Regions from separate parts of the Streptomyces sp. NPDC021224 genome, predicted to be linked through region 1. Evidence: riboswitches for the same ligand, from Rfam matches in the RefSeq annotation. Region 1 holds a riboswitch; each other region holds the start of a gene.
The links. A riboswitch is a leader RNA that binds a small molecule or an ion and turns the genes downstream of it on or off. The one in region 1 is predicted to bind cyclic di-AMP.

Region 1 (7,672 bases):
TGCTGGGCCGCCATGTGGAGGAGGTGTGCGCGCAGAGCCACCGCCGCCGGGTGGACGTCGTGGGGCACAGCCTCGGCGGCCTGATCGCCCGCTACTACGTCCAGCGGCTCGGCGGTGACCACCGGGTCCGCACGCTGGTCACCCTGGGGACCCCGCACACCGGCACCCGCGCGGTGCCGGTGCTCGCGCCGCACCCGATCGTCCGGCAGATGCGGCCGGGCTCGGAGGTGCTGCGGGAGCTGGCCGCGCCGTCACCCGGGTGCCGGACGCGGTTCGTGGCTTTCTGGAGCGATCTGGACCAGCTGATGATCCCCGCGGAGGCGGCCCAACTGGTCCATCCGGATCTGCCGGCGGAAAATGTCAAGGTCAGCGGCGTGGGCCATCTGGCCCTGCCGGTGCACGGCACGGTGGTGGCGGAGATCCGCAGGGCGCTGCTGGGCGCCGGTCCGCTGCGCCCGGCGATCGACGCCGCATAACGGACACATAACGGTCGAATATCGACCGAACACCGGGCAAGGCGGACGTCACGTTCCGGGCAGAGATTGTCCCCGTCCCCTACCGGCAGCTACAGTCACCGCTAATTCTCCTGCTGCCGAGGCGAAAGAGAAGCTGGCGGTGAACGAACGTCACCTGTCGGGTCACACCCCCGACTACGACGCCTACGCGTACGACGCCTATTCCACGGGTGCCTACCAGGCTGTCGGCACCGCCTTCGCGGAGGACACCGCGACCGGCACGTACGGCTACGTCCCACAGCAGCCCGCTGGCTACGGCTACGACCCGTCACCGGCCCAGGACGTGAGCTACGGCACGGGCTACGGGTACGGCTACGACCCGGCCGCCCAGCAGCAGAGCTACGACCCGTACGCGTACCCCTCCGGGACGACGTACTACGACACGGGCACCTTCGACGCCGGCCAGTTCGCGTCGTACGAGTCCCAGCCGCAGGCCCAGGCCCAGCCCCAGCAGCAGGCCCAGCCCGGCTACCCGTCGCAGGAGTGGGACTCCGGCGGCTACCCCGCGTACGGCTACGGCTACGACGCGAGCGGCGACACCGGGATCTTCGAGCAGTTCCCGCCCCAGCAGCAGGCCCACGACCCGTACGCGGGAAGCGGCTACGACCCGTACGCCCCGCAGCACTACGGCTACGGCGAGCCCCCCGCGCACGAAGCCCAGCAGCAGCCGCAGCATCAGCCTCAGGACGCGCCCGAGCCCGACCCCGCAGCGGACCTCGGCCTCGATCTCGACCTCGGCCTGGATCTCGACACCGCCGCCGCCTCCCGCACCGACGAGCGGCACGACTTCGCCGCCGACGGCCCCGACCCCGAGATGCCCGCCGCCCGCAGCCGCCGCCGCAAGCCCGCGCGGCGCTCCGCGCTGCTCACCGTCGCGGTGCCGTCGGTCGCCGTCATGGGCGTGGCGGCGGTCGGCGCCGCGGCCGTGACCGGCGTGGGCGTGGCCCAGGACAGCGGCTCGGCGAAGGCCGACGCGAGCAGCGGCAAGGCGCCCACCACGCAGCTCGACCGGCAGCTCGCCGGGGTGAGCGCGGACGCCAACGACTTCGCCGACCGCGCCAGCCGCACCCAGGAGCGCATCGACCTCAAGGACCGGCAGGCCGCGGCGAAGAAGGCGGCGGACGCCGAGGCGGCCCGCAAGGAGGCGCTGCGGCCGAAGTTCGTGCTGCCGGTCAAGCAGCACGGGCTCAGCGCGTACTTCGGGCAGGCGGGCGTGAACTGGATGTCGGTGCACACCGGCATCGACTTCCCCGTCATGGTCGGCACCCCGGTGATGGCGGTGACCGACGGCACGGTCCGTACGCAGTGGAACAGCTCCTACGGCAACATGGCCATCGTCACCGCGCCGGACGGCACCGAGACCTGGTACTGCCATCTGAGCAGCACGAAGATCCGCAGCGGCAAGGTGAAGGCGGGCACGGTGATCGCCTACTCCGGCAACACCGGCAACACCACGGGCCCGCATCTGCACCTGGAGGTCCGCCCGAACGGCGGCTCCCCCATCGACCCGCTGGCCTGGCTCCTCAAGCACGGCCTCGACCCGCGCTGACCCGCCGGGCCCGAGGCGGCTGCCCCGGGCCCGCGGCGCCCTACGCCTACAGCTTCTCCACCGGCGCGAACCGCAGCAGCAGCTTCTTGGGCCGCTCGTCGCCGAAGTCGATCGTCGCCTTCTCGTCGCCCGGCTGGCCGGTCACCTCGATGACCGTGCCGAGCCCGAACTTGTCGTGCGTGACGCGGTCACCGACCGAGAGCGAGATGACCGGGCGGTCGCCCGCCCCGCGCCGTGTCGCGAAGCCGCCCGCGCCGCGCCGCCCCGCGCCCGTACCCGCGCCGAGGGTGGAGGACAGGGACGCGGCCGCCTTGGATGCCGGGGTGCCGCCCCCGCCGCCGGGGCCCTTCGCGTCGGAGCCGGTGCGCCGCCACTGGACGAGGGTGTCCGGGATCTCCTCCAGGAAGCGCGAGGGCGGGTTGTACGCGGGCTGGCCCCAGGCACTGCGCATCATCGACCGGGTCAGGTAGAGCCGCTCACGGGCGCGCGTGATGCCGACGTACGCGAGCCGCCGCTCCTCCTCCAGCTCCTTGACCTGGCCCAGCGCCCGCATGTGCGGGAAGACGCCGTCCTCCATGCCGGTGAGGAAGACGACCGGGAATTCCAGACCCTTGGCGGTGTGCAGGGTCATGAGGGTGATGACGCCGCCGGACTCGTCGTCGTCCGGGATCTGGTCGGAGTCGGCGACGAGGGCGACGCGCTCCAGGAACTCCGCCAGCGAGCCGGGCTGCTCCTCGCCGCGCTCCTGCTCGAACTCCAGCGCCACCGCGGCCAGCTCCTGGAGGTTCTCCACCCGGGTCTCGTCCTGCGGGTCGGTGGAGGCCTGGAGCTCGGCCAGGTAGCCCGTGCGCTCCAGCACGGCCTCCAGGACGACGGCGGGGCCCGCCCCGGACTCGGCGACGGTGCGCAGCTCGTCCATCAGCGTGGTGAAGCGCTTGACGGCGTTGGCGGAGCGCGCGGCCATGCCGTACGCCTCGTCGACCCGGCGCAGCGCGGCGGCGAAGGAGATCTTCTCGCGGGCCGCGAGCGCCTCGATCATCGCCTCGGCGCGCTCGCCGATGCCGCGCTTGGGCACGTTGAGGATCCGCCGCAGCGGGACGCCGTCCTCGGGGTTGGCGAGGACGCGTAGGTACGCGAGGACGTCCCGGACCTCGCGCCGCTCGTAGAAGCGCACGCCGCCGACGACCTTGTAGGGCAGGCCGACGCGGATGAAGACCTCTTCGAAGACCCGGGACTGCGCGTTGGTGCGGTAGAAGACGGCGACGTCGCCGGGGCGGGCGTCACCGGCGTCGGTGAGGCGGTCTATCTCGTCGGCGACGAACTGGGCCTCGTCGTGCTCCTGGTCAGCGGTGTAGCCGGTGATGACGGGGCCGTCGCCGGCCTGCGTCCACAGGTTCTTTGCGCGGCGGCCGGCGTTGCGCTCGATGACGGCGTTGGCGGCGGACAGGATCGTCTGGGTGGAGCGGTAGTTCTGCTCCAGCAGGATCGTGCGGGCCTGCGGGTAGTCCTCCTCGAACTGGAGGATGTTGCGGATGGTGGCGCCGCGGAAGGCGTAGATCGACTGGTCCGCGTCACCGACGACGCACAGCTCCCCCGCCTCCTCGCCGGTCCCGACCAGCTCGCGGACCAGGGTGTACTGCGCGTGGTTGGTGTCCTGGTACTCGTCGACGAGGACGTGCCGGAAGCGCCGCCGGTAGTGCTCGGCGACGTCCGGGAAGGCCTGGAGCAGGTTGACCGTGGTCATGATGATGTCGTCGAAGTCGAGCGCGTTGGCCTCGCGCAGCCGCGCCTGGTAGAGCGCGTACGCCTCGGCGAGCTTCTTCTCGAAGCTGTTCTCCGCCTGCCCGGCGAAGGTCTCCTCGTCGACCAGCTCGTTCTTGAGGCCCGAGATCTTCGCGCTGAAGGACTTCGGCGGGAACTGCTTCGGATCGAGGTCCAGGTCGCGGCAGACCAGGGCCATCAGCCGCTTGGAGTCGGCGGCGTCGTAGATGGAGAAGGACGACGTGAAGCCGAGCACCTTGGACTCGCGGCGCAGGATCCGCACGCACGCGCTGTGGAAGGTCGACACCCACATCGCCTTGGCGCGCGGGCCCACCAGCTCCTCGACGCGCTCCTTCATCTCGCCCGCGGCCTTGTTGGTGAAGGTGATCGCGAGGACGGAGCCGGGGTGGACGTCCCGGGCGGCGAGCAGGTGGGCGATGCGGTGGGTGAGCACCCGGGTCTTGCCGGAGCCGGCGCCGGCGACGATGAGCAGCGGCCCGCCGGAGTGCTCGACGGCGGCGCGCTGCTGCTCGTTGAGCCCCTCCAGGAGCTGCGCGGGATCGGTCGCGGGGCGCGGGGCGCCGTTGCGGTAGTACGCGTCGCGCTCACCGCCCGGGGCGCCGCCGCCGAACTCGTGGTCCTCCGGGGGCGGCGGGGCGTCCGGGTCGGCGGGCTCGGGGGCCACGTGCAGACCGGACTGGAGGCCGGCGAGGAAGTCGTCGTCAAAGAGGCTGCTCATCGCCTCCCGAGTCTAGGCGGTGGCAGCGACAGCGCGGTCCGGTTCGGCCCCCTTTCCCCGTAGCTCGCGAATCACACACCGTGAGAATCGGAATTGATTACGAAAAGGTATCGGGGCCAACCGGACACCGGCCTTCCCCTGGCTGCGCCACTTGGTTACGGTGCCGCACCAGGCAGCGTCCGAAAGGAGTCCGTCGGGCATGGCGACACACCGCAAGTCCCGCACCGCGATACTCAGCACCCCGGGGCCGCGCACGGCCGTGGGGCTGACGACCGCCGCGCTGGCCACCATGACCATCTTCGCGGAGGCGGCGGCCGCCGCTCCCGGGGCTCCTTCCCCGCAGCCGTCGATCGCCGAGGTCAAGGCGAAGGTGGACACCCTCCAGCACGACGCGGAGGTGGCCACCGAGAGCTACAACGGCATCAAGGAAGCCACCAGCCAGCAGAACACGAAGGTCAACACGCTGCTGGCGCAGGCCGCCCAGAAGACGCAGACGCTGAACGAGTCCCGCCGCCAGCTGGGCATCTACGCCTCCGCCCAGTACCGCAGCGGCGGCGACGACTCGACCGCCACCTACCTGCTGGCGGCCAGCCCGCAGGATCTGCTCGACCAGCGGCATCTGACCGACCTGTTCGGCAAGCGGCAGAAGGCCGCCGTCGAGAACTTCCGGGTGCAGCAGGCCGACGCGACACAGAAGCGCATCCAGGCCGCGCAGGCGCTCCAGACGCTCACCGCGAAGCAGGCGCAGCTCAAGGCCGCCAAGGCGGACGTGGCGAAGAAGCTGGGCGCGGCGCAGAAGCTCCTCAACAGCCTGACCGCGCAGGAGAAGGCGCGGCTGGCGGAACTGGAGAAGAAGCAGGCGGAGGAGGCCGCGAAGAAGGCCGCCGCCATCGCGAAGGCGGAGGAGGCGAAGAAGGCGGCCGCGGCCAAGCAGGCCCAGCAGGCCGGTTCCACGACCACCACGTCCTCCGCCGCGAACTCCTCGATCGCCGACAAGGCCATCGCCTTCGCGCGCGACCAGATCGGCGAGCCGTACGTGTGGGGCGCGACCGGGCCCAGTTCGTGGGACTGCTCGGGCCTGACGCAGGCGGCGTACAAGGCGGCGGGGGTGACGCTGCCGCGCACCACCGGTGAGCAGGTCACCGTCGGCACCCGGGTGTCGCAGTCCGACATGGAGCCCGGCGACCTGGTCTTCTTCTACAGCGACCACAGCCACGTCGGCATCTACATCGGCGGCGGCAACATGATCCACGCGCCGCACACGGGCACGGTCGTGAAAATCGCGCCGATCACCGAAATGCCCATCTACGGGGTGGTCCGCCCCTACTGACACGGGAGCGAGCGGTCACCAACCGTAAGATCACAAAGCGATTTCGGTCACGTTCCGATCCAAACTTCCCAGACTCGGGGGAGTTTGACTACCGTAACCCGCTAGGTGATGCGTTCTCCGCCGGTGACGGCACCGGCAGCGCATCGCCTCCGCTCAATCCGGCCCCAGGCCGGAACCGGGGACCCACCAAGCACACTTGGGGTGAATCGGACACGGTGCCGCACGGCACCGCACCGTAGGGCCAGCCTTCCCGGCCCGAACCCGTCAGCTAACCCGGTCGGCGGTTCACGGAAGGAGTCGCCTTCGTGGCGTCGCACCGCAAGCCGCGTCAGAGCCTGCTGGCCCTCACCGCCCCCCGCGCGGCGGTCGGGGTCACCGCCGCGGCCCTTGCCTCGGTCACCCTGCTCAGCGAGAGCGCCAGCGCCGCGCCCGCCAAGCCGAAGCCGTCGATCGCCGAGGTCAAGAAGCAGATCGACACCCTCAACGAGCAGGCCGAGGTGGCGACGGAGGCCTACAACCAGGCGGTGGAGAACACCAAGGCGCAGCGCACCAAGACCAACACGCTACTGGCCGAGGTCGCCGAGAAGACCGAGCAGATGAACGCCACCCGGCGGCTGCTGGGCCAGTTCGCGAGCGCGCAGTACCGCGACGGCGGCATCGACCCGACCGTCCAGCTGCTCCTGTCCAGCGACCCGGCGGGCTTCCTGGACCAGTCGCACACGCTCAGCCAGCTGTCGGCGAGCCAGACCGCGGCGCTGAAGAACTTCCGGACGCAGCAGGAGCAGGCCTCCATCCAGCGGTCGCAGGCCACCGCGAGCCTCGCGCAGCTCACCACCGCGCAGCAGCAGCTCGCGACGCAGAAGAAGACCATGGAGGACAAGCTCGCCGCGGCGCAGAAGCTGCTCAACAGCCTCACCGCCCAGCAGCGCACCCAGGTCGCCAACATCCACAAGGGCTCGTCGTCCAAGACGGACTACACCTACTCCGGCCCCGCGAGCGGCCGGGCCGCCGCCGCCATCCAGTTCGCGCTCGCGCAGCGCGGCAAGCCGTACGTGCGCGGCGCGACCGGCCCCGGCTCGTACGACTGCTCCGGGCTCACCCAGGCCGCCTTCCGCGCGGCGGGCGTGACGATCGGGCGCACCACGCAGGACCAGATCCACTACGGGGTGCCCGTCTCCAAGGCCGACCTCCAGCCGGGCGACCTGGTCTTCTTCTACTCCGGCAACTCGCATGTCGGCATCTACCTCGGCAACGGCCAGATCGTGCACGCCCCGCACACCGGCGCGGTCGTCGAGGTCGCCCCGATGAGCTGGATGCCCTTCTCGACCGCGCGCCGGGTCGCCTGACCCCCCGGCACCGCGCCGCCCGCCTCCGCAGCCTGACCGCGCCCCCTGCCCCGTACCGTACGTCGGTCGTACGGAACCGGTTCCGGGGGATCCGGTCAGGCTGCGGGCATATGCGGGCGGGTCACCCGTCGAACAGCGGTCGGAAGCGGGCAGAGCCGACCGGATGAGGTCAGTCCCGGTCAGCGCGCCCCTTTTCCGCCCCCGGCGGGTCTAGCGTCGCTCCTCAGGTGGCCGACACCCCACTGCCGTCCCGGCTCGTGGACGGCATCGGCCACCCCCGCCGAAGGCCCGGCGGCGTCCTGCTCCCCCGTGCAGGCGCCGCCGGGCCGTTCCCTGGAAGGAGTGACGGCCGCGATGGCCTCACACAGTCCCGCCGGCAGTCCCACCGGCCCCGCCGCGCACCGCAAACGCCCCCCTTTAGCCGGCGGCCCC
Region 2 (7,672 bases), on a different contig from region 1:
GCCCGTACGGTCCCGGGCTGCGGGACGCAGGGCTCGGGCCCCCAGGCCGGGCGCTGCCGGAGTGGCACCACGGGCTCCCGGCGAGGCCGGGCGCGGCGCACCGGACACGGCGCGGTGCGGCGCGACGGAGATGGCGCGGCGCACCGGACACGGTGCGTGCGGCGCAGCCGGTACGGCCTCGCCCGGGGTGCCGGACGCGGTGTGGCGCGTGTGGCGAGGGTCACCGGACACGGCGTCCGGCAGGCCCTCGTCCCGCCCCGGCCGGGTGCGGGAGAGCCCGCGGCCGCCCCGGATCCGGAACCACCCGCGGCCCGCGCGTCACAGCCGCCCGCCCAGCGTGCGACGTCAACTTCCGTCCCTGACAAGCGAATTGGAGTCGTCAGAAGCCCCTGGCATAGTCAACCTCCATGAACAGCGACTCCTTCTGGGCCCTCCTGGAGGACTCCCGGCAGCACGGGAGGGGCAGCGACAAACGCGACGCCTGTCTGCGCGACGGCCTCGCGCGGCGCACCGGCGACGAGATCGTGGCCTTCCAGGCCTGGCTCGACGAACTGACCGACCTGGCCCGCACCTGGGACCTGTGGGCCGCCGCCGACCGGATCTTCGGCGGCTGGTGTTCCGACGACACCTTCCGCTCCTTCCAGCACTGGATGATGGGCCTCGGCCGCGCCGTCTTCGAGGCCGCGGCGAACGACCCGGACGTGCTGGCCTACGCCCCCGAGGTGCTGCGGCTGTCCGCCTGCCCGCGCGCGTCCTGGCCCGCCGCCGACCGCCCCGTGTGGCCCGCCCTGGACACGGTCGGCTTCGCCGCGTACGAGCTGGCCACCGGCCCCTCCGAGGACTTCGGCGACGCCTTTTACGCCGCCGTCCGCGGCGCCCGCCGCTCCTGGCCCGCCCCGGGCGGCGGGCGGAGGGCCGGCGCCCCGCCCGTACCGGTGGACGGCTCCGACCCGGCCGGGCGCCGCTGGTCCGCCCTTGACGAGGAGGAGGCGGCCCGGCGGCTGCCGCGGCTGAGCGTCCTGTTCCCCCTCGACCTGCCCCTCGACGCCCCCGGCCCGTGACGACTGTGACCCGGGCCGGTCCGGGAGGGCGGGGCCCCGCGGCGCCCGCGACCGTCCGGCTCAGACGCCGTTGACGAGCCGGATGTAGCGCACCCAGTCCCAGTTGGGGCCCGGGTCGGTGTGGTCGGTGCCGGGCACCTGGACGTGGCCGATGATGTGGTCGCGGTCCTTGGGTATGCCGTACTTGTCGCAGATCGCCGCCGTCAGCGCCGCCGAGGAGTGGTACATCGCGGTGGTGAAGTACGACGGCTGGTCGACCCAGCCCTCGTGCTCGATGCCGATGCTGCGGGTGTTGTAGTCCCAGTTCCCGGCGTGCCAGGCGATGTCGTGCTCGCGGACGCACTGGTCGATCGCCCCGTCGGCGGACCGGACGACGTAGTGGGCGGTGGCCGCGTGCGCCGGGTCCTGGAAGAGCGTGATCGTGTCGGCGAAGGTCTCCTGCGTGACGTGGATGACCACCATCTGGATCGGGTAGCTGGTGGGCCGGTTGGACGCCGTGTAGTTGGCGGTGCTGGCCGGCGCCCAGGTGGCTGACGGGTAGTCGACGGCGGCTGCGGCGGCGCGGGCGGCGCGGTTCGCGGCGGGTGTGGCGGCCGGGGCGGAGGCGGCCGGCCAGAGGTCGGCGGCCAGGCCCGCGGTGGCGGCGGCGCCGAGTCCGAGTCCGCCGCGCAGCAGTGAACGGCGGCTGGGCTCGCCGGGGTTGGGGCGATGCATCGAGGGCTCCCTGAGGCGTCATGGTATGGACGAGTGCATGACAAAGACATGGGGCCCGCCCATCGTGCGGCTCACGCCCCTGACATGCCAAGGGATTCGCGAAATGGCACAGGTCCAGACCACTGGCGTACCTGTGCCGCGCCCGCCGTGCCCGCCCCGCGTGCGCCCGTACCTGCTGCGGCGCGCCCTCCGAGCGCTGCCGCACGGGTCATCGAACCCTCACTGCGCGTGATCACGCCTCCCCCTCCCGGTAACAACTGGCGAACACTCACATCACTGCCCGGCCACGCCGCGTGTCCGCTTCCTCCCCTCTCCGTATACCCTGCCCGATTGCTTCCCACCCCCAACTCTTCGGTTCGGCTTGGAAAACCCGTCCGGCTCTATTAACGTTCGATAACGCAGCGCGGTCGTCACTGCCGCCGACAGGCGGCACCGTGCGCTTGCCGAATCCCGTCCGCGGGAACCGGGGACCCGCCCTTCCGTCACCACGGAAGGGGTCCAATGGGGTGAATCGGGGGGCCGTCAGGCCGTCCGTAGGAGACCTTCCTGCTCCGAACCCGTCAGCTAACCCGGTAGGCGAGAAGGAAGGAAAGGAGTGCGCCCCCGTGGCGTCCAACCAGCCTGCCTACGCTCCGACTCCGGTGGCAGAACCGACCGGACAGTGGCACTTCGGAGAGCCCGGCGAGCGCTTCTCGCCCGACGGCCCCGGTGCTTTCCCCGGCGTCCCCGTCACTCCCGTCACCCCCGAAGTCCCCTCCTACCAGGGCTTCCCCGGCTCCGCCGAACCGCTCCCGGCAGCCGTCGCAGTCCCCGCCCCCGAGGCCCCCGCGCCGGCCGGCTCCCCCCGGCCCGACGCCGACGGCCTCCCGGGCGACGGTCTCCCGGGTGACGGCCCGCGCAGCCAGCCGCGCCTGCCCCGGCAGCGCAGCGGGCTCCCGGGGCTGGGCGGCGGCCTGGGTGCCGGTCTGAGCGGCGCGGCGAGCGTCGGTTCCGCCGTGCTCGGCATGGCGGCGATGGCCGCGGTCGGCGCGGGCGGCGTCGCCGCCGCAGCCGAGCCCCCCGCCGCCGCCGCGCCGATAGCGGCTCCGGACCTGCCCGCCGTGCCCGCGGCTCCCGCCGCCCCGGCCGCGGTTCCCGCCCCCGCCCCCGCCCCCGCCGTGCCGCTGCCGGACGTGGCGGTCGGCACCCCGTCGTACGACCCCGCCGCCGTCACCCGGGCGGCGACCGCGGCCCCCGCCGCCCCGCGCACCGCCGAGGCCGAGGACGCCCCGTGCGCCGAGCCCGCCGCGGAGGCCGCCGACCCCGGCGAGGCGCTGTGCAGCCGCATCATCGCCCAGGTCACCCAGCAGCGCGCGGACGCCGAGCGCCGCGCCCGCGAGGCCGTGGAGCGGGTCGCCGCGGAGCAGGCGGCCAAGGAGGCCGCGGCCCGCAAGGTGCGCGAGCAGGCCGCCGCGGCGAAGGCCGAGGCAGAGGCGAAGGCCAAGGCCGCCGCCGAGGCCGCCGCGCAGGCGGAGGCGGAGCGGCTGGCGAAGCTCGCCGCCTCCTACGTCAAGCCGGTTGCCTCGTACACGCTCACCAACGCCTTCGGCGAGTCGAGCAACATGTGGGCCACGCACACCGGCCAGGACTTCGCCGCCCCCACCGGCACCCCGGTGCACGCCGTCCACACCGGCACGGTCACCTCGGCCGGCTGGGCGGGCTCGTACGGCTACCGGGTCGTGCTGCGGCTCGACGACGGCACCGAGCTCTGGTACTGCCACCTGTCGACGATGGTCGCCACCGGCGGCCGCGTCACCACGGGCGACACCATCGGCCGGGTCGGCGCGACCGGCAATGTGCCGGGCCCGCATCTGCACCTCGAAGTACGCCCCGGCGGCGGTGCACCGGTCGACCCGGTGCCGTGGCTGCACGGCCATGACGTCGCCGTCTGAAATCCGGCGCGAAACACCACGCCGAAACGCACGCACGTACGGATATCCGCGCATAAACTAGGCGCACGGGCATAGGCTCGGAGGTATCGGAGGGCGGGCACCCGTCCTGCCCCCGACACCACCGGCGGCGTCCGGCGCGCATGACGCGGAAGCACCACGCGGAAGCACTACGCTGAGACGGACCGCGCAAGCGGATCGCGGAAGCAGGCGCGGAAGCGGCCGCGGACGCACGACGGAAACACCGCAGGAGTACGGTCACGGCACGGGCTCGGCGCCCGCTCCCGGCCCCCAGGAGCCGCCGCGGCCCCGGCGTTCACCCCCCCCGACGCCGGGGCCGTCGGCATCTCCAGCCCACGGCCCGGCATCGTCCCCGCGGCCGCTGCTCCGGCCCGCCGCCCGTACGGTCAGCTGCCCGCGCCGCCGCCCGCCGCCGCCCCGCCGTCCGCGGCGGCCCGCTCCCGTCCGCCGCTGCCGTCCTCCGCCTCTGCCTCTGCCTCTGCCTCTGCGGTCCCGGTCGCGGTCGCGAAACCCGCCGCGAGGCCGACGAGGGCGACGAGGTCGGCCCGGTCGGTGACGCCGTCCAGGGCGCGGTACTCGACGGCCGCGAGGATCGCCATCCGCTCGTTCAGCCCCCACTGCGGGTAGGGGTCGGCCGCGAGCAGGTCCGCGGCCAGGACCGGCAGCGGGCGGCCCGCCGCGTGCCCGCGGTGGATGACCTCCCGCAGGTCCAGCAGGTAGTCGGCGTAGCGCCGTACGTCCGCGGGCGTCATCACCGGCCCGTGCCCCGGTACGACGATCCGCGGGTCGCACTCCAGGATGCGCGCGCACGCGGCGTGCACCGACTCCAGCGGCCCCGCCCAGTGCACCGGGTGGTCCTCGTTGAAGACGACGTCACCCGCGCACACCACCCCCTCCTGCGGCAGGTGCACGATCAGGTCGCCCGCGGTGTGCGCGGGCCCGACCTCGATGAGCCGCACCGCCACCCCGTCGACGTCCAGGTCCAGTTCGCCGCTGAAGGTACGGTTCGGGTGCAGCGGCGTGACCCCGCCGAAGTCGCCGTAGCGCGCGAAGTGCCGCCGCATGTACGCCCCGATGGGCGTGGCCGGGTCGGCGGCGGCGACCAGCCCGGCCAGCACGGCGGGCTCCGGCTCGGCGCACAGGTGCTCGCCGTTGGCGTCGGTGGCGACGACGTCGGCGCCCGGGAAGAGCCCGTTGCCGTACGAGTGGTCGCCGTTGCCGTGGGTGTTGACGACGGTACGGACCAGGTAACCGTCCCCGCCCGCGCCGCCGTCGCCGAGCCCGGCGACGAGCCGCTGGAGCTGCCGGGTCATGTCGGCGGTGTACGGGGTGTCGACCAGCAGCGCGGTGCCCGGACCCGGGCCCGTACCCCGCCCGGTGACCACGACGCAGTTGGCCATGCCCCACGTCGCGTGGCCGTCCGGGAGCCAGGCGTGGACATGGGGGGTCAGCGACCGCAGCGCATGCGGAAGAGGGAAGCTCATGGGGCCCAATTGTGCGGCCCAGCAGGCCTTTTCGCCGTATCGGCGGCCGTACGGGCGCGTACCGCCGCCACCTTCTCCTCCGGCTTCCCGGCAGCCCCCGCCGCCCCGCCCGCATCCGCGGCGATGAAACGGCGCCCACCGCCCGCCAGGCCCTCCGGATCGACGGGCACGGTGGCCGGCGCGGTGAGGGCCGGGCCGTGCCGCGGCTCCTCGCCCTGGTCGAAGAGGACGAACATCAGCCGCCCGCCCGGCACCCCGAACGGCCCCGCCGTGCACAGCGTCACCCACCCCGGCCCCAGCTCGGCGTGCACCAGCGGCAGCGCGCTCTCCGCCCGCGGCCCTATGTACTCGCCCGTCGGCGCCTCCAGGAAGGGCGCGACGACCGGGTCGCGCATGGCGTCCGCGTGCAGCTGCGCCAGCGGCCGGTCGTGCGGGTTGGCCACCAGCGCGGCCCGCAGCTGCGGCACCAGCCGCGGCAGCCAGCTCTCCGCCCAGTCCCCGAGGACCTCCCTCGCCTCCGGGTCCAGCAGCATCCAGCGCATCGTGTTGCCCGGCACCTCACGGCGCGGGAAGAGCCGTGCGAAAGCGGCGTTGTACGCGACGACGTCCCAGGCCGCGTCGTTGACGTACGCCATCTCGTGCGAGCCGCGCAGCACCCGCTCCCAGGGGCTCGGCACGGCCCTGCCCAGCTCCGGATCCAGCCGGTAGGCGGGCGGCACCCCCGTCGCGTACAGGACCAGCGCCTCCCACTCGTGGTCCGACAGGCGCAGGATCCGTGCGACGGGCTCCAGCAGCTCCGCCTCGATCGCGGCGAGCCGCCCCCGCTCCACGTACCCGTACTTGTGCTCCGGCCAGCCCAGCAGCCGCGTCATGTGCTCGTGCGTCAGGCCGGTCACCTTGCGCCCGCGCGGGTCGGCGCGCGGCGCGAGACCGAACTCGCCCGGGTCGACCCGCGCCCTGGCCCGTGCGAGCAGCGTCTGCATCGCCTCGCGGTCGCGCACCGACCTCACGGCTCCCTTCCGGCCCGCACGCCGGCCGGCGACCCTCACAGGTCCCGCGGATCGACCTCCCGGGCAAGCTTGTACCCCGCCTCGAACCGGCTTCCCGCGCCCAGCCGTTCCATGAGTGCGGCCACCACCGACTGTACGTCCGCAGAGGTGATACCCAGCTTTCTGGCGATCCTGTCATCGCTGTAGCCATTGGTCATCAACCGGATCACCGCCCGCTCCCGCTCCCCGAGCTGAGCGTGGTGCGGCCCCGGCGACATCCGCGACAAGGGCGTGCCGCGCCGCCAGTACGACTCGTACACCGCCGCGAAGGACGCCGCCAGCAACTCCCCGCTGACCCGCACCATCGGCGGCTCCTCCGCCCCCGACGCCACCACCCGCGCCGCCAGGCACACGGTGTGCCGGTCGAAGACCATCAGATCGTGCGGCAGGTGGTCCAGCACCCGCACACTCACCCCGGCGTCCGACACCTGCCGCAGCCACGACGCCTTCTCCGGCACCGCCAGCAGCCCCCGCGGATACATCGCCCGCACCCGCACCCCCCGCCCCGACATCGCCGCCGCGGCCTCCACCTCCGCCTGCCCCGGCCCCCCCACCAGCATCCCGTCGGCGGTCTCCACCACCGACCCCGCCATCTCCCCGAGCAGGTCCTCGTAGTCCTCCCCCGTGGCCCGCGGATACTCCTCCACGACCAGCCGCTCCGCCCGCCCCCCTACATCCCACCGAAACACCGACCCCGACCCCGAACCCGGCCTCGAACCCGACCCCCGCCCACCCCCGTACCAGACCTCCGACCCGACCTCTGGCTCCACGGCCCCACCCTTCCCACTCACCCCGCCTGACGCCATCCACCCGCCACAACCCCGCCCACGCCGAGCGCGCGGAAGCCGTGCCGTCGTCTGTCGCCCCGTCAGATACAGAGTGTTACAGGGGTGTCACGCGTTTTCCAGGCCGAATCCGTCGAGGAAAAGAACGGCACGGACCGAGGCAAACCCTGTCTTGTCGAACGATCTGCGCCGCTCCGAAGGGTTGGGGGTCACCCGAGCGGCGCGGACCTGCCGCCTCGGTCGCGGACGCGGCCCAGGTGCTCGTTGACGTCCTCGAAGAGTCGCGTGAGGGCGTCGACGGACGCGGCGGGGGCCGTGCCGTCGTCGGGACCGTCGGGGAGACGGTCCCAGGGAACGGGAGGAGCGGAGTCGGCCTCGTCGATCCAGGCCAGCAGTTCGGCGTCGTCGGGGAGTTCGTCGGGTCCGACGGTCTCGTACATGAGGGTGCTGGCAGCGATACCGACGGCCTTGCACAACGCGTTCAGCTGATCACCCGGTCGGGGAGCGCCGGATGCGGCGAGGTTCTCCATGACCCGGATCACGGCCAGTGCGGTGGGGCGGTGGTCCATGATGCCCAGGCGCAGGGCGGTGTTGAGGAAGTCCTGGTTGCCGCAGGCCGCTTCGACAGGA
Region 3 (7,672 bases), on a different contig from region 1:
CGATACCGCGCTCCTGGAGGTGCTCCAGGCCCCACTTGCCGAGCTGCGGGCCGACCTCGGGGAGGATCTTGTCCGCGGCGTCGACGAGGATGAAGCGCATGTCCTCGCGCTTGACGTTCGAGTAGTACTTGGCGGCGTCGCGCGCCATGTCCTCGACCTCGCCGATGGTCTCCGCACCCGCGAAGCCGCCGCCGACGAAGACGAAGGTGAGCGCCTTGCGGCGGATCTCCTCGTCCGTGGTGGAGTCGGCCTTGTCGAGCTGCTCCAGCACGTGGTTGCGCAGCCCGATCGCCTCCTCGACACCCTTCATGCCGATGCCGTTCTCGGCCAGGCCCGGAATCGGGAAGGTCCGGGAGACCGCGCCGAGCGCCATCACCAGGTAGTCGAAGGGCAGCTCGTAGGACTCGCCGACGAGCGGCTCGACCGAGGCGACCTTGCGGTCCTGGTCGATCTCGACGACCCGCCCGGTCAGCACCTCGGCCCCGGGCAGCACGCGCCGCAGCGGGACGACGACGTGACGCGGGGAGATGCTGCCTGCTGCCGTCTCGGGAAGGAAGGGCTGGTACGTCATGTACGAGCGCGGGTCGACGACCGTGACGGTCGCCTCGCCGTACCGCATCTTCTTCAGGATGCGGCGCGCCGCGTACAGGCCGACATAACCGCCGCCTACTACGAGGATCCGTGGACGCTCCGTGGTGCTCATGCATCGAGTATCCAGCACACTGCGGGGGCTACCTCGTGAGCCCCTTCACAAGGACCTGGACACCCTGTGCTACCCTGCGCGGTTTCGCGACCAGGTGCGACACACCCGCCGGACCGCGCTCCGGCCGCCGCTCCCCGGCCACGGGCGCTGATCAGCACCGATCGCGCGGCGTTCACCCCGTGACCCGGCGGTTGTCACACCGCTGAAACACGCCGCCACCAACGATTCCCGGGGTTGCGGACGCCCACACCTTGGAAAATCGGGCCACGGGGCGGGAACTTCATGTGAAGAGTTTCACAAAGGTTTTCCGGCGCCCTGTCCCGCGACGCTGAAAGCGATGCCGTCCAGGATGTCGTGCTCGCTCACCACGACCTCTTCCGCACCCGTCCGCTCCATGATCCGCAGCAGCACCAGCGCCCCCGCGGCGATCACGTCGACCCGGCCCTCGTGGATGACCGCGAGGGCGGCGCGCTCGGCGTGCGTGGACCCCAGCAGCCGCTCGGTGACCGCCCTGACCTGCGCGAGGGTGATCCGGGAGTGGTGGATCGCCGCCGAGTCGTAGGCCGGCAGCTCCAGCGCGAGCGCCGCGACCGTGGTGACCGACCCGGCCAGGCCGACGAGCGTACGGGCGCGCTCCAGCGGCACCGTGCGGGACGCCTCGTCCAGCCCCGCGTCGATGTCGGCGGTCATCGCCGCGACGATCTCCGCGGACGGCGGGTCCACCGGCTCGCCGTCGCGCACGACGTGACGCTCCGTCATCCGTACGCAGCCCACGTCCACCGAGCGGGCGGCCTCCACGCGCTCGGCGCCGAGCACGAATTCGGTCGATCCGCCGCCGATGTCCACCACCAGGTAGGGCGTCAGCATCCCGTGCCCGCCGGTCAGTTCCGCGGTGGCGCCGGTGAAGGACAGCGCCGCCTCCTGATCGCCCGTCACGACCTCGGGATCGACGCCGAGCAGCTCGCGCACACCGCGCACGAAGTCGTCGCGGTTCTCCGCGTCGCGCGAGGCGGAGGTGGCCACGAAGCGGATCCGCTCGGGGGGCACACCGTGCTCGCGGATCACACCGGCGTACTCCCGGCAGGCCGCGAAGGTGCGCTCCAGCGCCTCGGGCGCGAGCCGCCCGGTGCGGTCGACGCCCTGGCCGAGGCGGACGATGCGCATCCGCCGGTCCAGGTCGTGCAGCGTCCCGGTGGCCGGGTCGACGTCCCCGACCAGCAGCCGGATCGAGTTGGTGCCGCAGTCGACGGCGGCGACCCGGGTCGTCGTGGGGGCGGTCATGAGGACGTCTCCTGCCGGTCGTCGCGGTCTTCCTCGGGGAGCGGGACGCACGGGCCCTTGGCCCACCACTCGGGCAGCATCGCGAGCGCCTCGTCGCCGAGCGGGTTGACGCCCGGTCCGGCGGCCAGCGAGTGGCCCACGAGCACGTGCAGGCACTTCACGCGGTCCGGCATGCCGCCCGCGCTCGGGAAGCCCTCCAGCACCTCGATCGCGTCGCGGCGGGCGAGGTAGTCCTCGTGCGCGGCACGGTAGGCGGCGGCCAGCTCCGGGTCCTCGGCCAGCCGCGCGGTCATGGTCTTCATCACGCCGTCCGCCTCCAGCGTGCCGATCGCCGACGCGGCCCGCGGGCAGGTCAGGTAGTACAGCGTCGGGAAGGGCGTGCCGTCCTCCAGCCGCGGCTGGGTCTCGACCACGTCGGGGTTGCCGCACGGGCAGCGGTGCGCGACCGCGCGCAGGCCGCGCGGCGGGCGGCCGAGCTGCGCCCGGACGGCGTCGGCGTCCGCGGGGGTGGCGGGAGGGTGCTGTGAGTCGTTCATGTGCCGTTTCTCGTTTCGGGGCCGTGAGGGCCGTGGGGCCGTGCGAGCCGTGCCGTGCCGTGCGGGCCGTGCGAGCCGTGCGAGCCGTGCCGTGGGGCCGCGGAGCCCGGCTGCGGGGCGACCGGGACCGGCGCGGCCACGTGCGCGCCACGGGGCGGCAGGGCGCGCCCCGCGGGAGGCGGGCCCGGCAGCCCCCGGGCAGGCCTCAGCGTCCGGGCTGCGCCGCGGCGTCGGCGTGGTCCACGCCGTCCCAGAGGTTCGCGTACCAGGGCCGGTGGGCCGCTGCCGCCGCCTGCCCGCCCGCGTCACCGGGGGTGCCCGCGGCGCGGTTGTGCCCGCCCGCCGAACCGGCGGAGGCGGTGGGGGCGGCGACCGAGTAGCCGTCCTCGCCGGGCATCACGTAGTGCAGCTGCCTGCGGGCCTGGGTGCGCACGTACTCCGGGTCCTGCCAGCGGGCCTTCTCCTCGCGCAGCTGCTCGACCTTCTTCTTCGCCTGCTGCGCCTCGCGGCGCTGGTCGGCGATGTCGGAGCGCTGCGCGATGTACTGCCGCGTCGGGTAGGCGAGGGCGATCACCAGGGCACACAGCACGAGCGCGAGCAGCGCGGCGCGCCCGGTCAGCCGGTTGCGCCGGCCGGGTCTGCGGGCCGCCGCGGCGCGGTAGACCCGCGCGTGCGCCTCCTGCCCGATGGCCTTGAGCCGGGCAGCGGTGGAGAACCGATCCGGAGCCACGCCGTCGCTCCCCTCGTACGTCCCTCGGACTCGCGTCCCTCGCACGGGACGTTATCGCCCCTGGGAGGAACATACTGTCCCGTCGCCCGTACGCGTGTACGTCCCCGCCGGTGGAAGGGCACCGGACGGGGACGCGGCGCGTGCGGTGCGGTTCAGCCCTTGAAGCGCGGGAAGGCGCTGCGACCGGCGTAGACCGCGGCGTCGTCGAGGATCTCCTCGATACGCAGCAGCTGGTTGTACTTGGCGACGCGCTCGGAGCGGGCCGGGGCGCCGGTCTTGATCTGGCCGCAGTTGGTGGCGACGGCCAGGTCGGCGATGGTGACGTCCTCGGTCTCGCCGGAACGGTGCGACATCATGCACTTGTAGCCGCTGCGCTGGGCCAGCTCGACGGCGTCCATCGTCTCGGTGAGCGAGCCGATCTGGTTGACCTTCACCAGCAGCGCGTTGGCGGTGCCGTTGTCGATGCCCTTCTGCAGGCGCTCCGGGTTGGTGACGAACAGGTCGTCGCCCACCAGCTGCACCTTGGCGCCGAGCTTGTCGGTGATGGTCTTCCAGCCGTCCCAGTCGTCCTCGAACAGCGGGTCCTCGATGGAGACCAGCGGGTAGGCGTCGACCAGCTCGGCGTAGTAGTCGGTCATCTCGGCCGCCGAGCGCGACTTGCCCTCGAAGGCGTAGGAGCCGTCCTTGTAGAACTCGGACGCGGCGACGTCCAGCGCGAGCGCGATGTCCTGGCCGGGGGTGTAGCCGGCCTGCTTGATCGCCTCGATGATCAGGTCGAGCGCCTCGCGGTTGGAGCCGAGATTCGGCGCGAAACCACCCTCGTCGCCCAGGCCCGTGGACAGGCCGCGCGTCTTGAGCACGCCCTTGAGGGTGTGGTAGACCTCGGCGCCCCAGCGCAGCGCCTCGGAGAAGGACTCCGCGCCGATCGGCGCGATCATGAACTCCTGGATGTCGACGTTGGAGTCCGCGTGCGAGCCGCCGTTGAGGATGTTCATCATCGGGACGGGCAGGACGTGCGCGTTCGGGCCGCCCAGGTAGCGGAAGAGCGGCAGGTCCGAGGCCTCGGAGGCGGCGTGCGCCACGGCCAGCGACACGCCGAGGATGGCGTTGGCGCCGAGCGAGGACTTGTCGGGGGTGGCGTCCAGGTCGAACATCGCCTGGTCGATCAGCCGCTGCTCGGTGGCGTCGTAGCCGACGAGCTCCGGGCCGATCTGCTCGATCACGGCGAGGACGGCCTTCTCGACGCCCTTGCCCTGGTAGCGGTTCTTGTCGCCGTCGCGGAGTTCGAGGGCCTCGAAGGCGCCGGTGGAGGCGCCGGACGGCACTGCGGCCCGGCCGGTGCTGCCGTCGTCGAGGCCGACCTCGACCTCGACGGTGGGGTTGCCTCGCGAGTCGAGGATTTCCCGGGCTACGACGACGTCGATGGACGGCACGTTGTCTCCTTCTGAGATGTCTTCTCGTTTTTCCGGGACGAGCCTAACCGGCTCGCGTCCCCGGGCCGGTCCTCGGCCCGGCCCCTGAGACGGAAAACCGGCCGGGCGCGCGGGCGCCGCGAGGCGCGCCGCGCGTCCGGCCGGCCGGTGAGGGCGTGCGGGGGCTGCTCGCCCCCCGTCCCGGATCAGCCGAGGCGCAGGTGCTGGCCCGGGTAGATCAGGTCGGCGTCCTTGACGACGTCCTTGTTGAGCTGGAAGAGGTTGTGCCAGCCGCCCTTGACGTGGTGGCTCGCGGCGATCTCGGACAGCGTGTCGCCGGAGACGACGGTGTACGAGCCCTTGGCGCCGTGCCGCTGCCAGTCGGTGGCGGTGTGCTTCGCGGGCTTCGCGGCCTTCTTGGCCGGGGTGCTCTTGGCGGCGGTGGTCTTGGTGGTGGTCTTCGTCGTGGTCTTCGCCGCCGTGGAGCTGCTGGAGCTGCTCGACGAGGAGGACGACGAGGACGAGCCGCCGGGGTTGATGTCGGGGGCCGGGCCGCCCGCGGTCAGGCCGCCGGCCGAGGCGCACGCCCAGGCGCCGGGGCCCTGGAGGGCGAGGAGCTTCTCGGCGACCGCGATCTGCTGGTCCTTGGTGGCGAGGTCGGCGCGCTGCGCGTACTGCAGGCCGCCCGCCGCCTCCCAGCTGGACTGCGAGAACTGCAGGCCGCCGTAGTAGCCGTTGCCGGTGTTGATGTGCCAGTCGCCGCCGGACTCGCACTGCGCGACGGCGTCCCAGGTGGCCACGGAGGCGGCCGAGGAGGAGGTGGCGCCGATCAGCGGCGCGGCGACGGCGACGCCGGCAACACCGGCGAAAGTGGCGAATCGGACCATCTTCGAGGCACGACGGTGCTTACCCATGTGTGTATGTCCCTCACCGACGCCTGCGAGGTCAGCTGTCGGGTTCGGACGTGAGTTGCCCGGCCGGCACCGCGTAGGCGGATGCCCTGCTTCACCCCGAGCCGGACCCGTGGGGGCGGCGGCGGCTTCGTCGCGACGGCGCAGCGGGCTGCGCGGCACGATGCCGTCCGTTGCCTGGGTCCGGCGGAAAGACCGTGGGTCCCCCGCTCCTGCCTGCGGCGCTTTCGCGTCGGTTGCTCCCGTCGGGCGCGGCGGCAGGACTCGGCGTTCCGCTCCGGCGGGGCCCGCTGTGGCGAGCGCTTAGACGTTAAGCACACCGGACCGGATTGAACAAACACTCGCGTTTCGGACGCCAACTGCGGCCACGATGTCGGCCGCTGGACGAATCCGCAGGTCGGACGGGCCGCGACGGGGCGGGAGTCAAGGAGGCGGTCACAGGTTCGAGGAGAGGCTTGTCACATCACCCCATGGAACGGAAATCCCCTACGTCCTTTTTGTCACCAGGCATGTACGACAGGGGATTTCACTCCGGACGGCCGTACACCTCACCCGAGATCGATGGTCTGTCCGGGTTTGATGAGGTTTGGATCGTCGCCGATCGCCTGGCGGTTGACGTCGTAGAGGTGCTGCCAGCCACCGGGGACGTCGTGCGCGGCCGCGATCCCGGAGAGCGAGTCACCGGCGCCGATCTTGTAGACGTCCGTCGCCTTATGTGAAGTAGTGTCCGAATTGCCGCCGTTGCCCTGGTCGTTGGCCTGGCCGTCGTCCGCGGTGCCCGCGCCGGTGTCCCCGTCCGTGGCGCCCGGAACGACGGCGGTCGTACGGGTACGGCTCGCCCGGTCGGCCGCGGCCAGCTCCTCGTCGGTGGGGCTGTACGGGCGCGCGTGGCGGCCGGAGCCCGCCGTGGGCGTGCCGGGGTCGGCGGGGGTGGCGGACGTCGCCGGGGCGGAGGGGTCGGTGGCCGGGGCGGTGGGGGTGACCGCAGGGGCGCTCGGGTCGGTCGGGGTGGGGCTCGCCGTGGCCGGGGGCGCGGGGGTGCCCGTGCCGGTGCCGGTCGCGGGGGTGCCGGGCGTCGTGGGTGCGGCGGGCGTCGTGGGCGTCGCCGCCGGGGTGCCGGGGTCGGCGGGGGCCGTGGGGGCGGTCGGGTCGGCGGTCGTGGTGGGCGCGGGGGTGGCGGTGGAGCCGTCGCCGTTCCCGTTACCGCCGCCGTTGCCGCTGTCGTCGCCGGCGGGGTCGTCGAGCAGGCCCGTGCCCAGCTCGCAACCGGGGAAGGCGTCGGGGCCGAGGGCGTCCAGGACCTTCTCGGCCACCTTGATCTGGTGGGCGCGGGAGGCGAGGTCGGGGCGCGGGGCGTAGAGCAGGCCGCCGTAGCGGACCCATGTGTCCTCGGTGAGCGAGAGGCCGCCGAAGACGCCGTTGTCCGAGGTGGCGTCCCACTGGCCGCCGCTCTCGCATATCGCGACCTTGTCCCACGTGCCGCCGTCCGCGGCCTGCGCGGCCCCGGCACCCGCGACCAGCAGGGGCAGTGCGAGTCCCGCACCGGTCGCCGCCACAGTCACCACGGCCGCGGGGGCCTGGCGGGGGCGTCGGTGCCTGCCGTTGGCGGAGAGCATACGGTCGCCTTTCATCGGTGCCGTCGCGCGCAGCCTTCGCACGCCTCGCGTTGACCGCAGAACGTAGCGGGGTTGGCCAACGGATCACAAGTCGATGTAGCGGTCGTCACGTCGCGGTCACGAGGTTGACGACGCGTCAGTTCTGCTGCGGCGCCTCGGGGGTGAAGGCCACCGGCAAGGTGCGCAGGCCACGCATGATCAGGCCGCCGCGCCACCGCAGATCGCCGGGATCGGCGGCGAGCCGCAGGTCCGGCAGCCGGGTCAGCAGGGTCGCGAGCGCCGTTCTGGCCTCCAGCCGGGCGAGCGGCGCGCCGAGGCAGTAGTGGATGCCGTGGCCGTACCCGAGGTGCGGGTTGTCCCGCCGGGCGAGGTCGAGGCGGTCGGGGTCGGTGAAGCGCTCGGGGTCGCGGTCGGCGGCCGCGAGCACGACCAGGACCGGGTCGCCCTGGGCCACGGCCACGCCGCCGATCTCGACCGGCCGGG
Region 4 (7,672 bases), on a different contig from region 1:
GTGGCGGGTCGCCGTGGACGGGGCGCCCGCCGCCCGCCCCGCGGACCTCGCCGACGACCTGGCCGCCGCGCTCCCGCCGCTCGGCCACCCGGTGCTGCGGGTGCGCGCGGCGGACTTCTGGCGGCCCGCGTCGCTGCGGCTGGAGTACGGGCACGAGGACGTCGACGCGTACTACCAGCTGTGGCTGGACACCGGTGCGCTGCGCCGCGAGGTCCTCGACCCGCTCGGCCCCGACGGCAGCGGGCGCGCCCTGCCGTCGCTGCGCGACCCGGGCACCGACCGCGCCACCCGCGCGGACTACGTCGAGCTGCCGCCCGGCGGCGTCCTGGTCCTGGACGGGGCGCTGCTGCTGGGCCAGGGCCTGCCGCTGGATCTGACGGTGCACCTGCGGCTGTCGCCCGCCGCGCTCGCCCGCCGTACGCAGGAGGAGGAGCGCTGGACGCTGCCGGCCTTCGCGCGCTACGCCGACGAGGTGCTGCCGGAGGAGACCGCCGACGTCACCGTCCGCGCGGACGACCCGCGGCACCCCGCGTGGACGGGCGGGCAGCCCGGGTGAGCGTCGTGACCAGGCTGCGCCTTGCCCTCGAAGGCCGCGCCCCGCTAGCGTCCTCGACCACCATGACTGTCGCCACCGCGCCGCTGACTCCCGAGCACATACCCCTGGCCGTCCAGCGCTACGACCGCTGGTTCGCCCGCGCGCGGCGCCCGCCCTCGCAGCGGTCCTGGCTCGCCGACGGGCCGGTGCGCGGCGAGGACCTGGTGGGCCCGCTGCACGCGGTGCCCGGCCTGGAGGCCTGCCGCGCGCTCGACGGTGACGGCAACATGATCGGCTACCTCGCCGCCCAGCCCGTCACGCTCGCCCCCGACGACCCCGCGGGCCTGCGCACCCACCCGCGCTCCGCGCTCGTCCCGTACGGCGGCCACGCGCTGCCCGGCGGGCGGGAGACCGAGGTGCTGCGCTCGCTCTACGCCCGGATCGCCGAGCGGCTGGTCGCCGACCGGCGGCTGGTGCACTACGTGCAGGTGCCCGCGGGCGAGGTGGCCACCGCGCCCTGGGCGGATCTGGGCTTCGGCCGCGAGCTGGTGCACGGGCTGATGGCGGTCAAGGCGCGCGGCCGGCAGCCGCGCGGGGTCGAGGGCCTGGCCATCCGGCGCGCCGGGCCCGGCGACCTGCCGCAGATAGGGCGGATGGCCGCCGAGTCGTCGCGGCGGCAGCGCGGCACCGCGGTCTTCCAGCCGCAGCCCGAGGCGGCGCTCGCCGCGCTCCGGCTGCGCTACACCGACGCGCTCGCCGACCCCCGGTGCGGTGCCTGGATCGCCTCCCGCCGCGGTGAGGAGATCGCCATGGTCGTGGTCGTCCCGGCCGTCGCCGACCCGGTGATACCGGAGTCGTGCGTGGAACTGGCCGAGGCGTACGTGGAACCGGCCGCGCGCGGCGAGGGCATCAGCCGGGTGCTGCTGGCCACCGCGCTGGCCTGGGCGTACGACAACGGGCACCGCTACATGTCGGCCCGCTGGCACTCCTCCTCGCCGCTGGCGGCGGGCCACTGGCCCGGGGTCGGCTTCCGGCCGGTCGGCTACCGGCTCAGCCGCACTCTCGACGCGCGGATCGGCGGGGCACCGGGGACGTTCTGACCGGGGCATTGCCAACAAGTCGCCCAGAAGTGAAATAGGCCTGCATATCGGACATTTCACGGTGATGCGGGTCACCTCGGGCGAACTGTGTGTCCGGTGTCACCCGCCGAACACGGTACCCGCCCCGGTCGCGCACCCGCTGTTCGCGCCGGGGGCCGAATGTCGCGGCGGGTGCTGCGCCGGTCGGCGGACGGTCACCGTCACGGGTACGCAGCGGATCGCGCGGGTGGCGCCCTGTGACCGCCGGTAAGGGCGGAATGGGGCGGCATGCCGGGTTTGCTTGCCCGCCGCTCGCGGGGTCGTCTAGCTTCGCCGTTACCGCGGGCCGGACGTCCGCGACAGCCGCCGGGCGGAACGCCGAATCCTGCCGCCGCCCGGGCGCAGCACCATCCGAGCTGCAAAGGGCAGGAGCGGGGGACCCAAGGTAAGCCGCCGTCCGGGACGACTCCCGGCCGGCTCGGGGTGAAGCCGTGCCGCCGTACCGCCGCGCACCTGACCGGAGCGCGCACCACGGCCGCGGCCGGGCATCTCCAGCCCGAACCCGACAGCTCACCTCGCAGGCGTAGGAGAGGAATCCCCATGCCCGCACAGGGTCAGCACCGCAAGCCCCGCTCGCTCAGCCGCCTCACCCGCGTCTGCGTCGTCGCCGGCACGGGCGCCGCCGCCGTGGCGATCCCGCTCGTCGGCGTCGCCCAGTCCGCGTCCGCCGCCGAGCCCGCCAAGGCCCCGGCCGCGGCGAGCGCCAAGGCGCAGGACTACACCGTGGTCCGCGGCGACACGCTCGCCAAGATCGCCACCACGCACCACGTCAAGGGCGGCTGGAAGGCGCTCTACGACGCCAACAAGAAGGTCATCGGCGCCAACCCGGGCATCATCCACCCCGGCCAGCACCTCACGCTGAACACCGCCCCGGCCGCCGCACCGGCCGCCAAGGCCCCGGTGAAGAAGGCCGCCCCGGCGAAGAAGGCCGCCCCGGCGGCCGCCGTGAAGGCCGACACCGGCTGGACCAAGCCGGTCGGCGACGCCGCCATCGGCACCGGCTACAAGACCGGCGGCAGCATGTGGTCCTCCGGCCACCACACCGGCGTCGACTTCCTGGTCTGGAGCGGCACCCCGGTCCACTCCGTGGCCGCCGGCACCGTCGTCCACGCCGGCGCGGACGGCGCCTACGGCAACGACGTGATCATCAAGCACGCCGACGGCAAGTACACCCTGTACGGCCACCTGACGCGCCCGGTGGTCTCGGTCGGCCAGACCGTCACCGAGGGCCAGGAGATCGGCATCTCCGGCGCCACCGGCAACGTCACCGGCCCGCACCTGCACTTCGAGGTGCGCACCACGCCGGACTACGGCTCCGACATCGACCCGGTCGCCTACCTGGCGTCGCACGGCGTCACCGTCTGACCGCCGCCCCGGCGGTACGGCCCCCAGGGTGCCCGTCCGGTCCTCGCGACCGGGCGGGCACCCGCCGTTGCGTTGCTAGCCGAACAGCCCGGCCAGCTCGCCCCGGGAGGCCACCCCGAGCTTCGGGTACGCCTTGTACAGGTGGTAGCCGACGGTCCGCGGGCTCAGGAACAGCCGGGCCGCGATGTCCTTGTTCGACAGGCCCTCCGCCGCCAGCCGGACGATCTGCGACTCCTGCGGTGTGAGCCCCGCCTCCGCGTCCACCGGCGCCGTCTCCCGGCCCGCCTCGGGCAGCGTCCCGCCCGCCGCGCCCAGCTCACCGCGTGCCCGCTCCGCCCACGGGGCCGCGCCGAGCCGCTCGAAGACGTCCAGCGCGGTGCGCAGCCTGACCCGGGCCTCGTTCTTGCGGCGCGCCCGGCGCAGCCACTCCCCGTACAGCAGGCTCGTGCGGGCCGACTCCATCGCGCGCCGGTGCGGGTCGTGCGTGTCGAGCGCGGCGAGGTAGTACGCCTCCGCGTCCGCCTCCGGCGCGCGCAGCGCACGGCAGCGCGCCACCAGGGCCGCCGCCCAGCCCTGCCCGGAGCGCGCCGCCCACGCCTCGAAGCGGGCGAAGGACGCGTCCGCGCGCTCCGGCACCCCGAGCCGCACCGCCGCCTCCACCAGGTCCGGGATGCTGCGGGTGGCCGATATGTGGTGCCGCACCGACTCCTCGCCGAGCAGCGACAGCCGCTCCAGCGCCGCCTGCGCGCGGCCGAGCCCCAGCTCCAGCAGGCCCTGCGACCAGTACGCCCACGGGGCGCCGGGCGGCATCGCGGTGCCCGAGCCGCCCGCGAGCGCCGCGTCCACCCTTCGGCGGCACTCCTCCTGGTCGCCGCGCACCGCGGCGACGTACGCGAGCGCGCTGCTGAGCTGGCTCACCCACTGCCGCTGGCCGGTGTCCGCCGCGATCCGCAGCGCCTCGCGGGCGGTCGCCGCCGCGTCCTCGAAGCGCGCCTCGAAGATCTCCGCCTCGGCGCGGAAGAACAGCACCGTCGTGAGCCGTCCGACCCCGCCGCTCTCCCGGCCCTCGGCCGCGAGCACCGTGGTCAGCTCGTGCGCCTGCACGTCCTGGCCGAGCGTCAGACCGACCCCGCACAGCATCACCAGATGCCCCGGCTCGACCCGTCCGCCGTGCGCCGCCCGCGCCGCGGCCGCCGCCGCCCCGAGGTCCGGCGGTACGTGCCCGGCCGCGCTCCGGCCCAGCGCGTCCACCAGGAAGCGGGCGACCGGCGTCACGGGCGCGTCCGGCGGCAGCCGCAGCGCGTCCAGGCGCGCCACGGTGTCAAAGACCGCGTCGCCGCCCAGGTACCACGCGGTGTGCGAGGCCTGCACCAGCATGCGCGCCGCGCGCGTCGGATCGCCCTCGGCGGCCAGCGCCGCCCCCTCGATGAGCAGCCGGTGGGCCGCGGGGAAGTCGCCCTCCAGGAAGTCCGCGAGCCCGCGCACGTGCAACGTCCGTGCGACGGCGAGCTGTTCGGCCCCGCCATCCTGGGGCGCCGTCGCGGACAGCCGGGCCGCCAGCCGGGCGGCCTCGTCGGCGAAGGTGCGGGCGCGGGGGATCTCACCGGCCTCCGAGGCGGATTCCGCGGCGAGCAGCAGGCGGCGCAGGCGGGCCGCCGGATCGGTGCTGAGCCGGGCCGCGCGGTCGTACGCCGCGGCGGCCGCGGTGTGGCCGCTGCGCTCACGGGCGCGGCCCGCGGTGCGCTCCAGGGCCGCGGCCGCCGCCTCGTCGGGGCCGGTCGCGGCGGCGGCGAGGTGCCAGGCCCGGTGGTCGGCGTCCCGTTCGGGGTCGGCGGCGTCGGCCAGCGCACGGTGCGCGGCGAGCCGTTCGGGCAGCGACGCGCGCTGGTGGATCGCGGCCCGCACCAGCGGATGCCGGAAACGCAGCAGCGTGCCGTCCACCGTGACGAGCCCGGCCTCCTGCGCGGGCGGCAGATCGGGGACGCCCGCGCCCAGCTCACCGGCCGCCCGCAGCACCGTGCCCAGCTCGCCGGTGTGGTCCGCGGCCGCCACCAGCAGCAGCGTCTGGGTGGCCCGCGGCAGATGGCTGACCCTGCCGTGGAAGGCCAGTTGCAGCCGGCTGGTCAGCGGCAGCGCGCCCGGCCCGGCCACGGCGCCGCCCGCGTCCCGCAGCCCCGCCGGGAGTTCCAGCAGCGCCAGCGGATTGCCCTGCGCCTCGGCCAGCACCCGGCGGCGCAGCACGTCCGCCATCGGCTCGTCCCGCCCGGCGCGCTCGGCGAGCAGTGCCAGCGCCGCCGTCTCGTCCAGCGGCGCGGGGCGCAGCTCCGGCAGGCCCGGCGCGGGGAAGGCCCCCTCGCCGTCGCGCGCGGCGAAGACCATCGCGACGCCCTCCGCGTCCAGCCGCCGGGCCGCGAAGAGCAGCGCGTCGGCGGACGCCCGGTCCAGCCACTGGGCGTCGTCCACGACGCACAGCAGCGGGCCGTCGGCCGCGTGCTCCGACAGCAGCGACAGCACCGCGAGGCCGACGAACATCGGCTCGACCGGACCCCCTTCCGCGCCGCCGAGCCCGAACGCCGACCGCAGCGCCCGCCGTTGCGGTTCCGGCAGCGCGCCGTCCGCGCCCATCGCCGTTCGCAGCAGCAACTGCAGACCGGCGAAGGGCAGTTCGGCCTCGAACTCGACGCCCGAACCGCGTACCACCGTCATGTCGGCGGCCTCGCCGACCGCGTGCTCCAGCAGCGCGGTCTTGCCGATGCCCGCCTCGCCGCGCAGCACCAGCACCCCGCTGCGCCCGTCCCGTGCCCCGTCCAGCAGGCCGCGCAGCGCGGCGGCCTCCCCGTCCCGTCCGTACAGCATGATCAGACGCTAGCCGACGTCCGTGGTGCCGAGCCCGCGACGTATCGCCAGCTCCACCGGCGAGTACGCCCCGTCGGCCCGCTCCAGCTCCAGCGGCACCGCAGGATGCAGCGGCGGCTGGGCGAGGAAGCGCGGCGCGGTGCCGTGGTGCGGCTGCGCGGCGTGCACGAGGAAGGGGTGGCACAAGAACACGTCGCCCGCCCGCCCGGTGGCGAGCACCACCGGGCGGTGGTCCGACGCGGCGACCGTCGCCGGGGCGCAGCGCAGCGTCGAGACGCCCGCCTCGCCATACGGGGCGAGCACCCGCGGGACGTCGAGATGGGAGCCGACGCGGATCCGGGTGGGCGCGTCGTCCTCGGCGACGTCGGTGAAGAGGAAGAGCATGAGCAGCGCGCGGTCGCGTGAGCGGACGTTCGCGAAGTACCAGCTCTCGCCGTCGGGCAGGTAGCTGCCGTCGATGTGCCAGCCCGCGTCGTCCGGCTCGTCCCGGTGCGGGAAGCGCAGCGGGAAGGAGCCGAGGCCCTGCCGGGGAACCCACCGCCCCGGACCCACCAGCAGGTCGAACGCGGCACGCAGAGCGGGCGTGTCGGCCGCTGCGGTGAAAGGCGGCTGCGCCATCCAGCCGACCCGGTGCACCGGCTTCGTCCATGTCTCCGGACGCTCGGGGTCGCACCCGGTCTCCTGCCACAGCAGGTCGGCGCACGCGCGGGCGGTAGCCGCGTCGAAGGCCCCTGCGATCTTCACGAAGCCGTCCTGTAGGAAGGCTTCGACCAGCGTCGTTCCCCCGGACGCCGGGCCGGTCGTCTCCATGACGGCGATCATGACGGCGGCCGCGCGCACGGTCCAGCGGATATTTCCCACCCGGCCGGGCGCGGCCTCAGACCTGGCGTGGGACCGTGCCCTGCACCTGGCGCAGGAAGGACGCGTTGTCGGGCGTGTGCCGCATCCGCTCCAGCAGCACGTCCAGGGCGGAGTGCGCGTCCCGCCCGTGCAGCGCCTGCCGCAGCCCGTGCACCACCGGCAACTCCCGCGGCGGCAGCAGCAGTTCCTCGCGCCGGGTGCCGGAGGCCAGGACGTCCACCGCGGGGAAGACCCGCCGCTCGGCGAGGTTGCGGTCCAGGTGCAGCTCCATGTTGCCGGTGCCCTTCAACTCCTCGTAGAAGAAGGTGTCGGCGCGGGAACCGGTGTCCACCAGCGCTGTGGCCAGGATCGTCAGCGACCCGGCCTCCTCGGTCCGGCGCGCCGCGCCGAAGAGCCGCTTCGGCCCGTGCAGCGCCGCCGCGTCCACCCCGCCGGAGAGCGTACGGCCGCCGTGCGCGGCGGCGTTGTTGTGCGCCCGGCACAGCCGGGTCAGCGAGTCCAGCAGGATCACCACGTCCTGCCCCAGCTCCACCAGCCGCTTGGCCCGTTCCACCGCCAGCTCGGCGAGCGCGATGTGCTCCTTCGGCGGCCGGTCGAACGTCGAGGACAGCACTTCGCCGCGCACCCCGCGCCGCATGTCGGTGACCTCCTCGGGCCGCTCGTCCAGCAGCACCACCATCAGCACGCACTCCGGGTGGTTGGCGGCGATCGCGGCCGCGACGTTCTGCAGCAGCACGGTCTTGCCCGCCCTGGGCTGCGCCACGACCAGCCCGCGCTGGCCCTTGCCGACCGGTGCGAACAGGTCCATGAGCCGCCCGGACAGCGCGCCCGAGCCGCGCAGCGACGGGCTCTCCAGGCGTAGCCGTTCACCCGGGTGCAGCGGCGTCAGATCGGCGAAGTGCGGCCGCGGCGCGCC

Region 2: it holds a riboswitch for cyclic di-AMP, as region 1 does, so the genes downstream of both, ACH4PY_RS05395 (M23 family metallopeptidase) here and ACH4PY_RS21715 (NlpC/P60 family protein) in region 1, are expected to answer to the same signal.
Region 3: it holds a riboswitch for cyclic di-AMP, as region 1 does, so the genes downstream of both, ACH4PY_RS08360 (transglycosylase family protein) here and ACH4PY_RS21715 (NlpC/P60 family protein) in region 1, are expected to answer to the same signal.
Region 4: it holds a riboswitch for cyclic di-AMP, as region 1 does, so the genes downstream of both, ACH4PY_RS13025 (peptidoglycan DD-metalloendopeptidase family protein) here and ACH4PY_RS21715 (NlpC/P60 family protein) in region 1, are expected to answer to the same signal.

The regions. Positions count from the first base shown of each region.
Region 1 is NZ_JBIRPW010000008.1:174,097-181,768, forward strand. It holds gene ACH4PY_RS21695 (esterase/lipase family protein) at 1-476, shown strand, start outside; gene ACH4PY_RS21700 (M23 family metallopeptidase) at 616-2,064, shown strand; gene pcrA (DNA helicase PcrA) at 2,111-4,564, opposite strand; gene ACH4PY_RS21710 (NlpC/P60 family protein) at 4,764-5,894, shown strand; cyclic di-AMP (ydaO/yuaA leader) riboswitch at 6,035-6,193, shown strand; gene ACH4PY_RS21715 (NlpC/P60 family protein) at 6,200-7,240, shown strand; gene ACH4PY_RS21720 (NlpC/P60 family protein) at 7,595-7,672, shown strand, end outside.
Region 2 is NZ_JBIRPW010000002.1:48,519-56,190, forward strand. It holds gene ACH4PY_RS05385 (DUF4240 domain-containing protein) at 408-1,061, shown strand; gene ACH4PY_RS05390 (N-acetylmuramoyl-L-alanine amidase) at 1,122-1,775, opposite strand; cyclic di-AMP (ydaO/yuaA leader) riboswitch at 2,207-2,369, shown strand; gene ACH4PY_RS05395 (M23 family metallopeptidase) at 2,417-3,706, shown strand; gene ACH4PY_RS05400 (MBL fold metallo-hydrolase) at 4,111-5,208, opposite strand; gene ACH4PY_RS05405 (XRE family transcriptional regulator) at 5,205-6,218, opposite strand; gene ACH4PY_RS05410 (LuxR C-terminal-related transcriptional regulator) at 6,254-6,904, opposite strand; gene ACH4PY_RS05415 (DUF6339 family protein) at 7,252-7,672, opposite strand, start outside.
Region 3 is NZ_JBIRPW010000002.1:711,914-719,585, reverse strand. It holds gene ACH4PY_RS08385 (NAD(P)/FAD-dependent oxidoreductase) at 1-703, opposite strand, end outside; gene ACH4PY_RS08380 (exopolyphosphatase) at 998-1,984, opposite strand; gene ACH4PY_RS08375 (DUF501 domain-containing protein) at 1,981-2,520, opposite strand; gene ACH4PY_RS08370 (septum formation initiator family protein) at 2,726-3,250, opposite strand; gene eno (phosphopyruvate hydratase) at 3,403-4,683, opposite strand; gene ACH4PY_RS08360 (transglycosylase family protein) at 4,869-5,576, opposite strand; cyclic di-AMP (ydaO/yuaA leader) riboswitch at 5,582-5,710, opposite strand; gene ACH4PY_RS08355 (transglycosylase family protein) at 6,122-7,189, opposite strand; gene ACH4PY_RS08350 (cytochrome P450) at 7,326-7,672, opposite strand, start outside.
Region 4 is NZ_JBIRPW010000004.1:314,916-322,587, reverse strand. It holds gene ACH4PY_RS13035 (uridine kinase) at 1-556, shown strand, start outside; gene ACH4PY_RS13030 (GNAT family N-acetyltransferase) at 619-1,635, shown strand; cyclic di-AMP (ydaO/yuaA leader) riboswitch at 2,019-2,211, shown strand; gene ACH4PY_RS13025 (peptidoglycan DD-metalloendopeptidase family protein) at 2,215-3,039, shown strand; gene ACH4PY_RS13020 (ATP-binding protein) at 3,115-5,895, opposite strand; gene ACH4PY_RS13015 (phytanoyl-CoA dioxygenase family protein) at 5,905-6,705, opposite strand; gene rho (transcription termination factor Rho) at 6,773-7,672, opposite strand, start outside.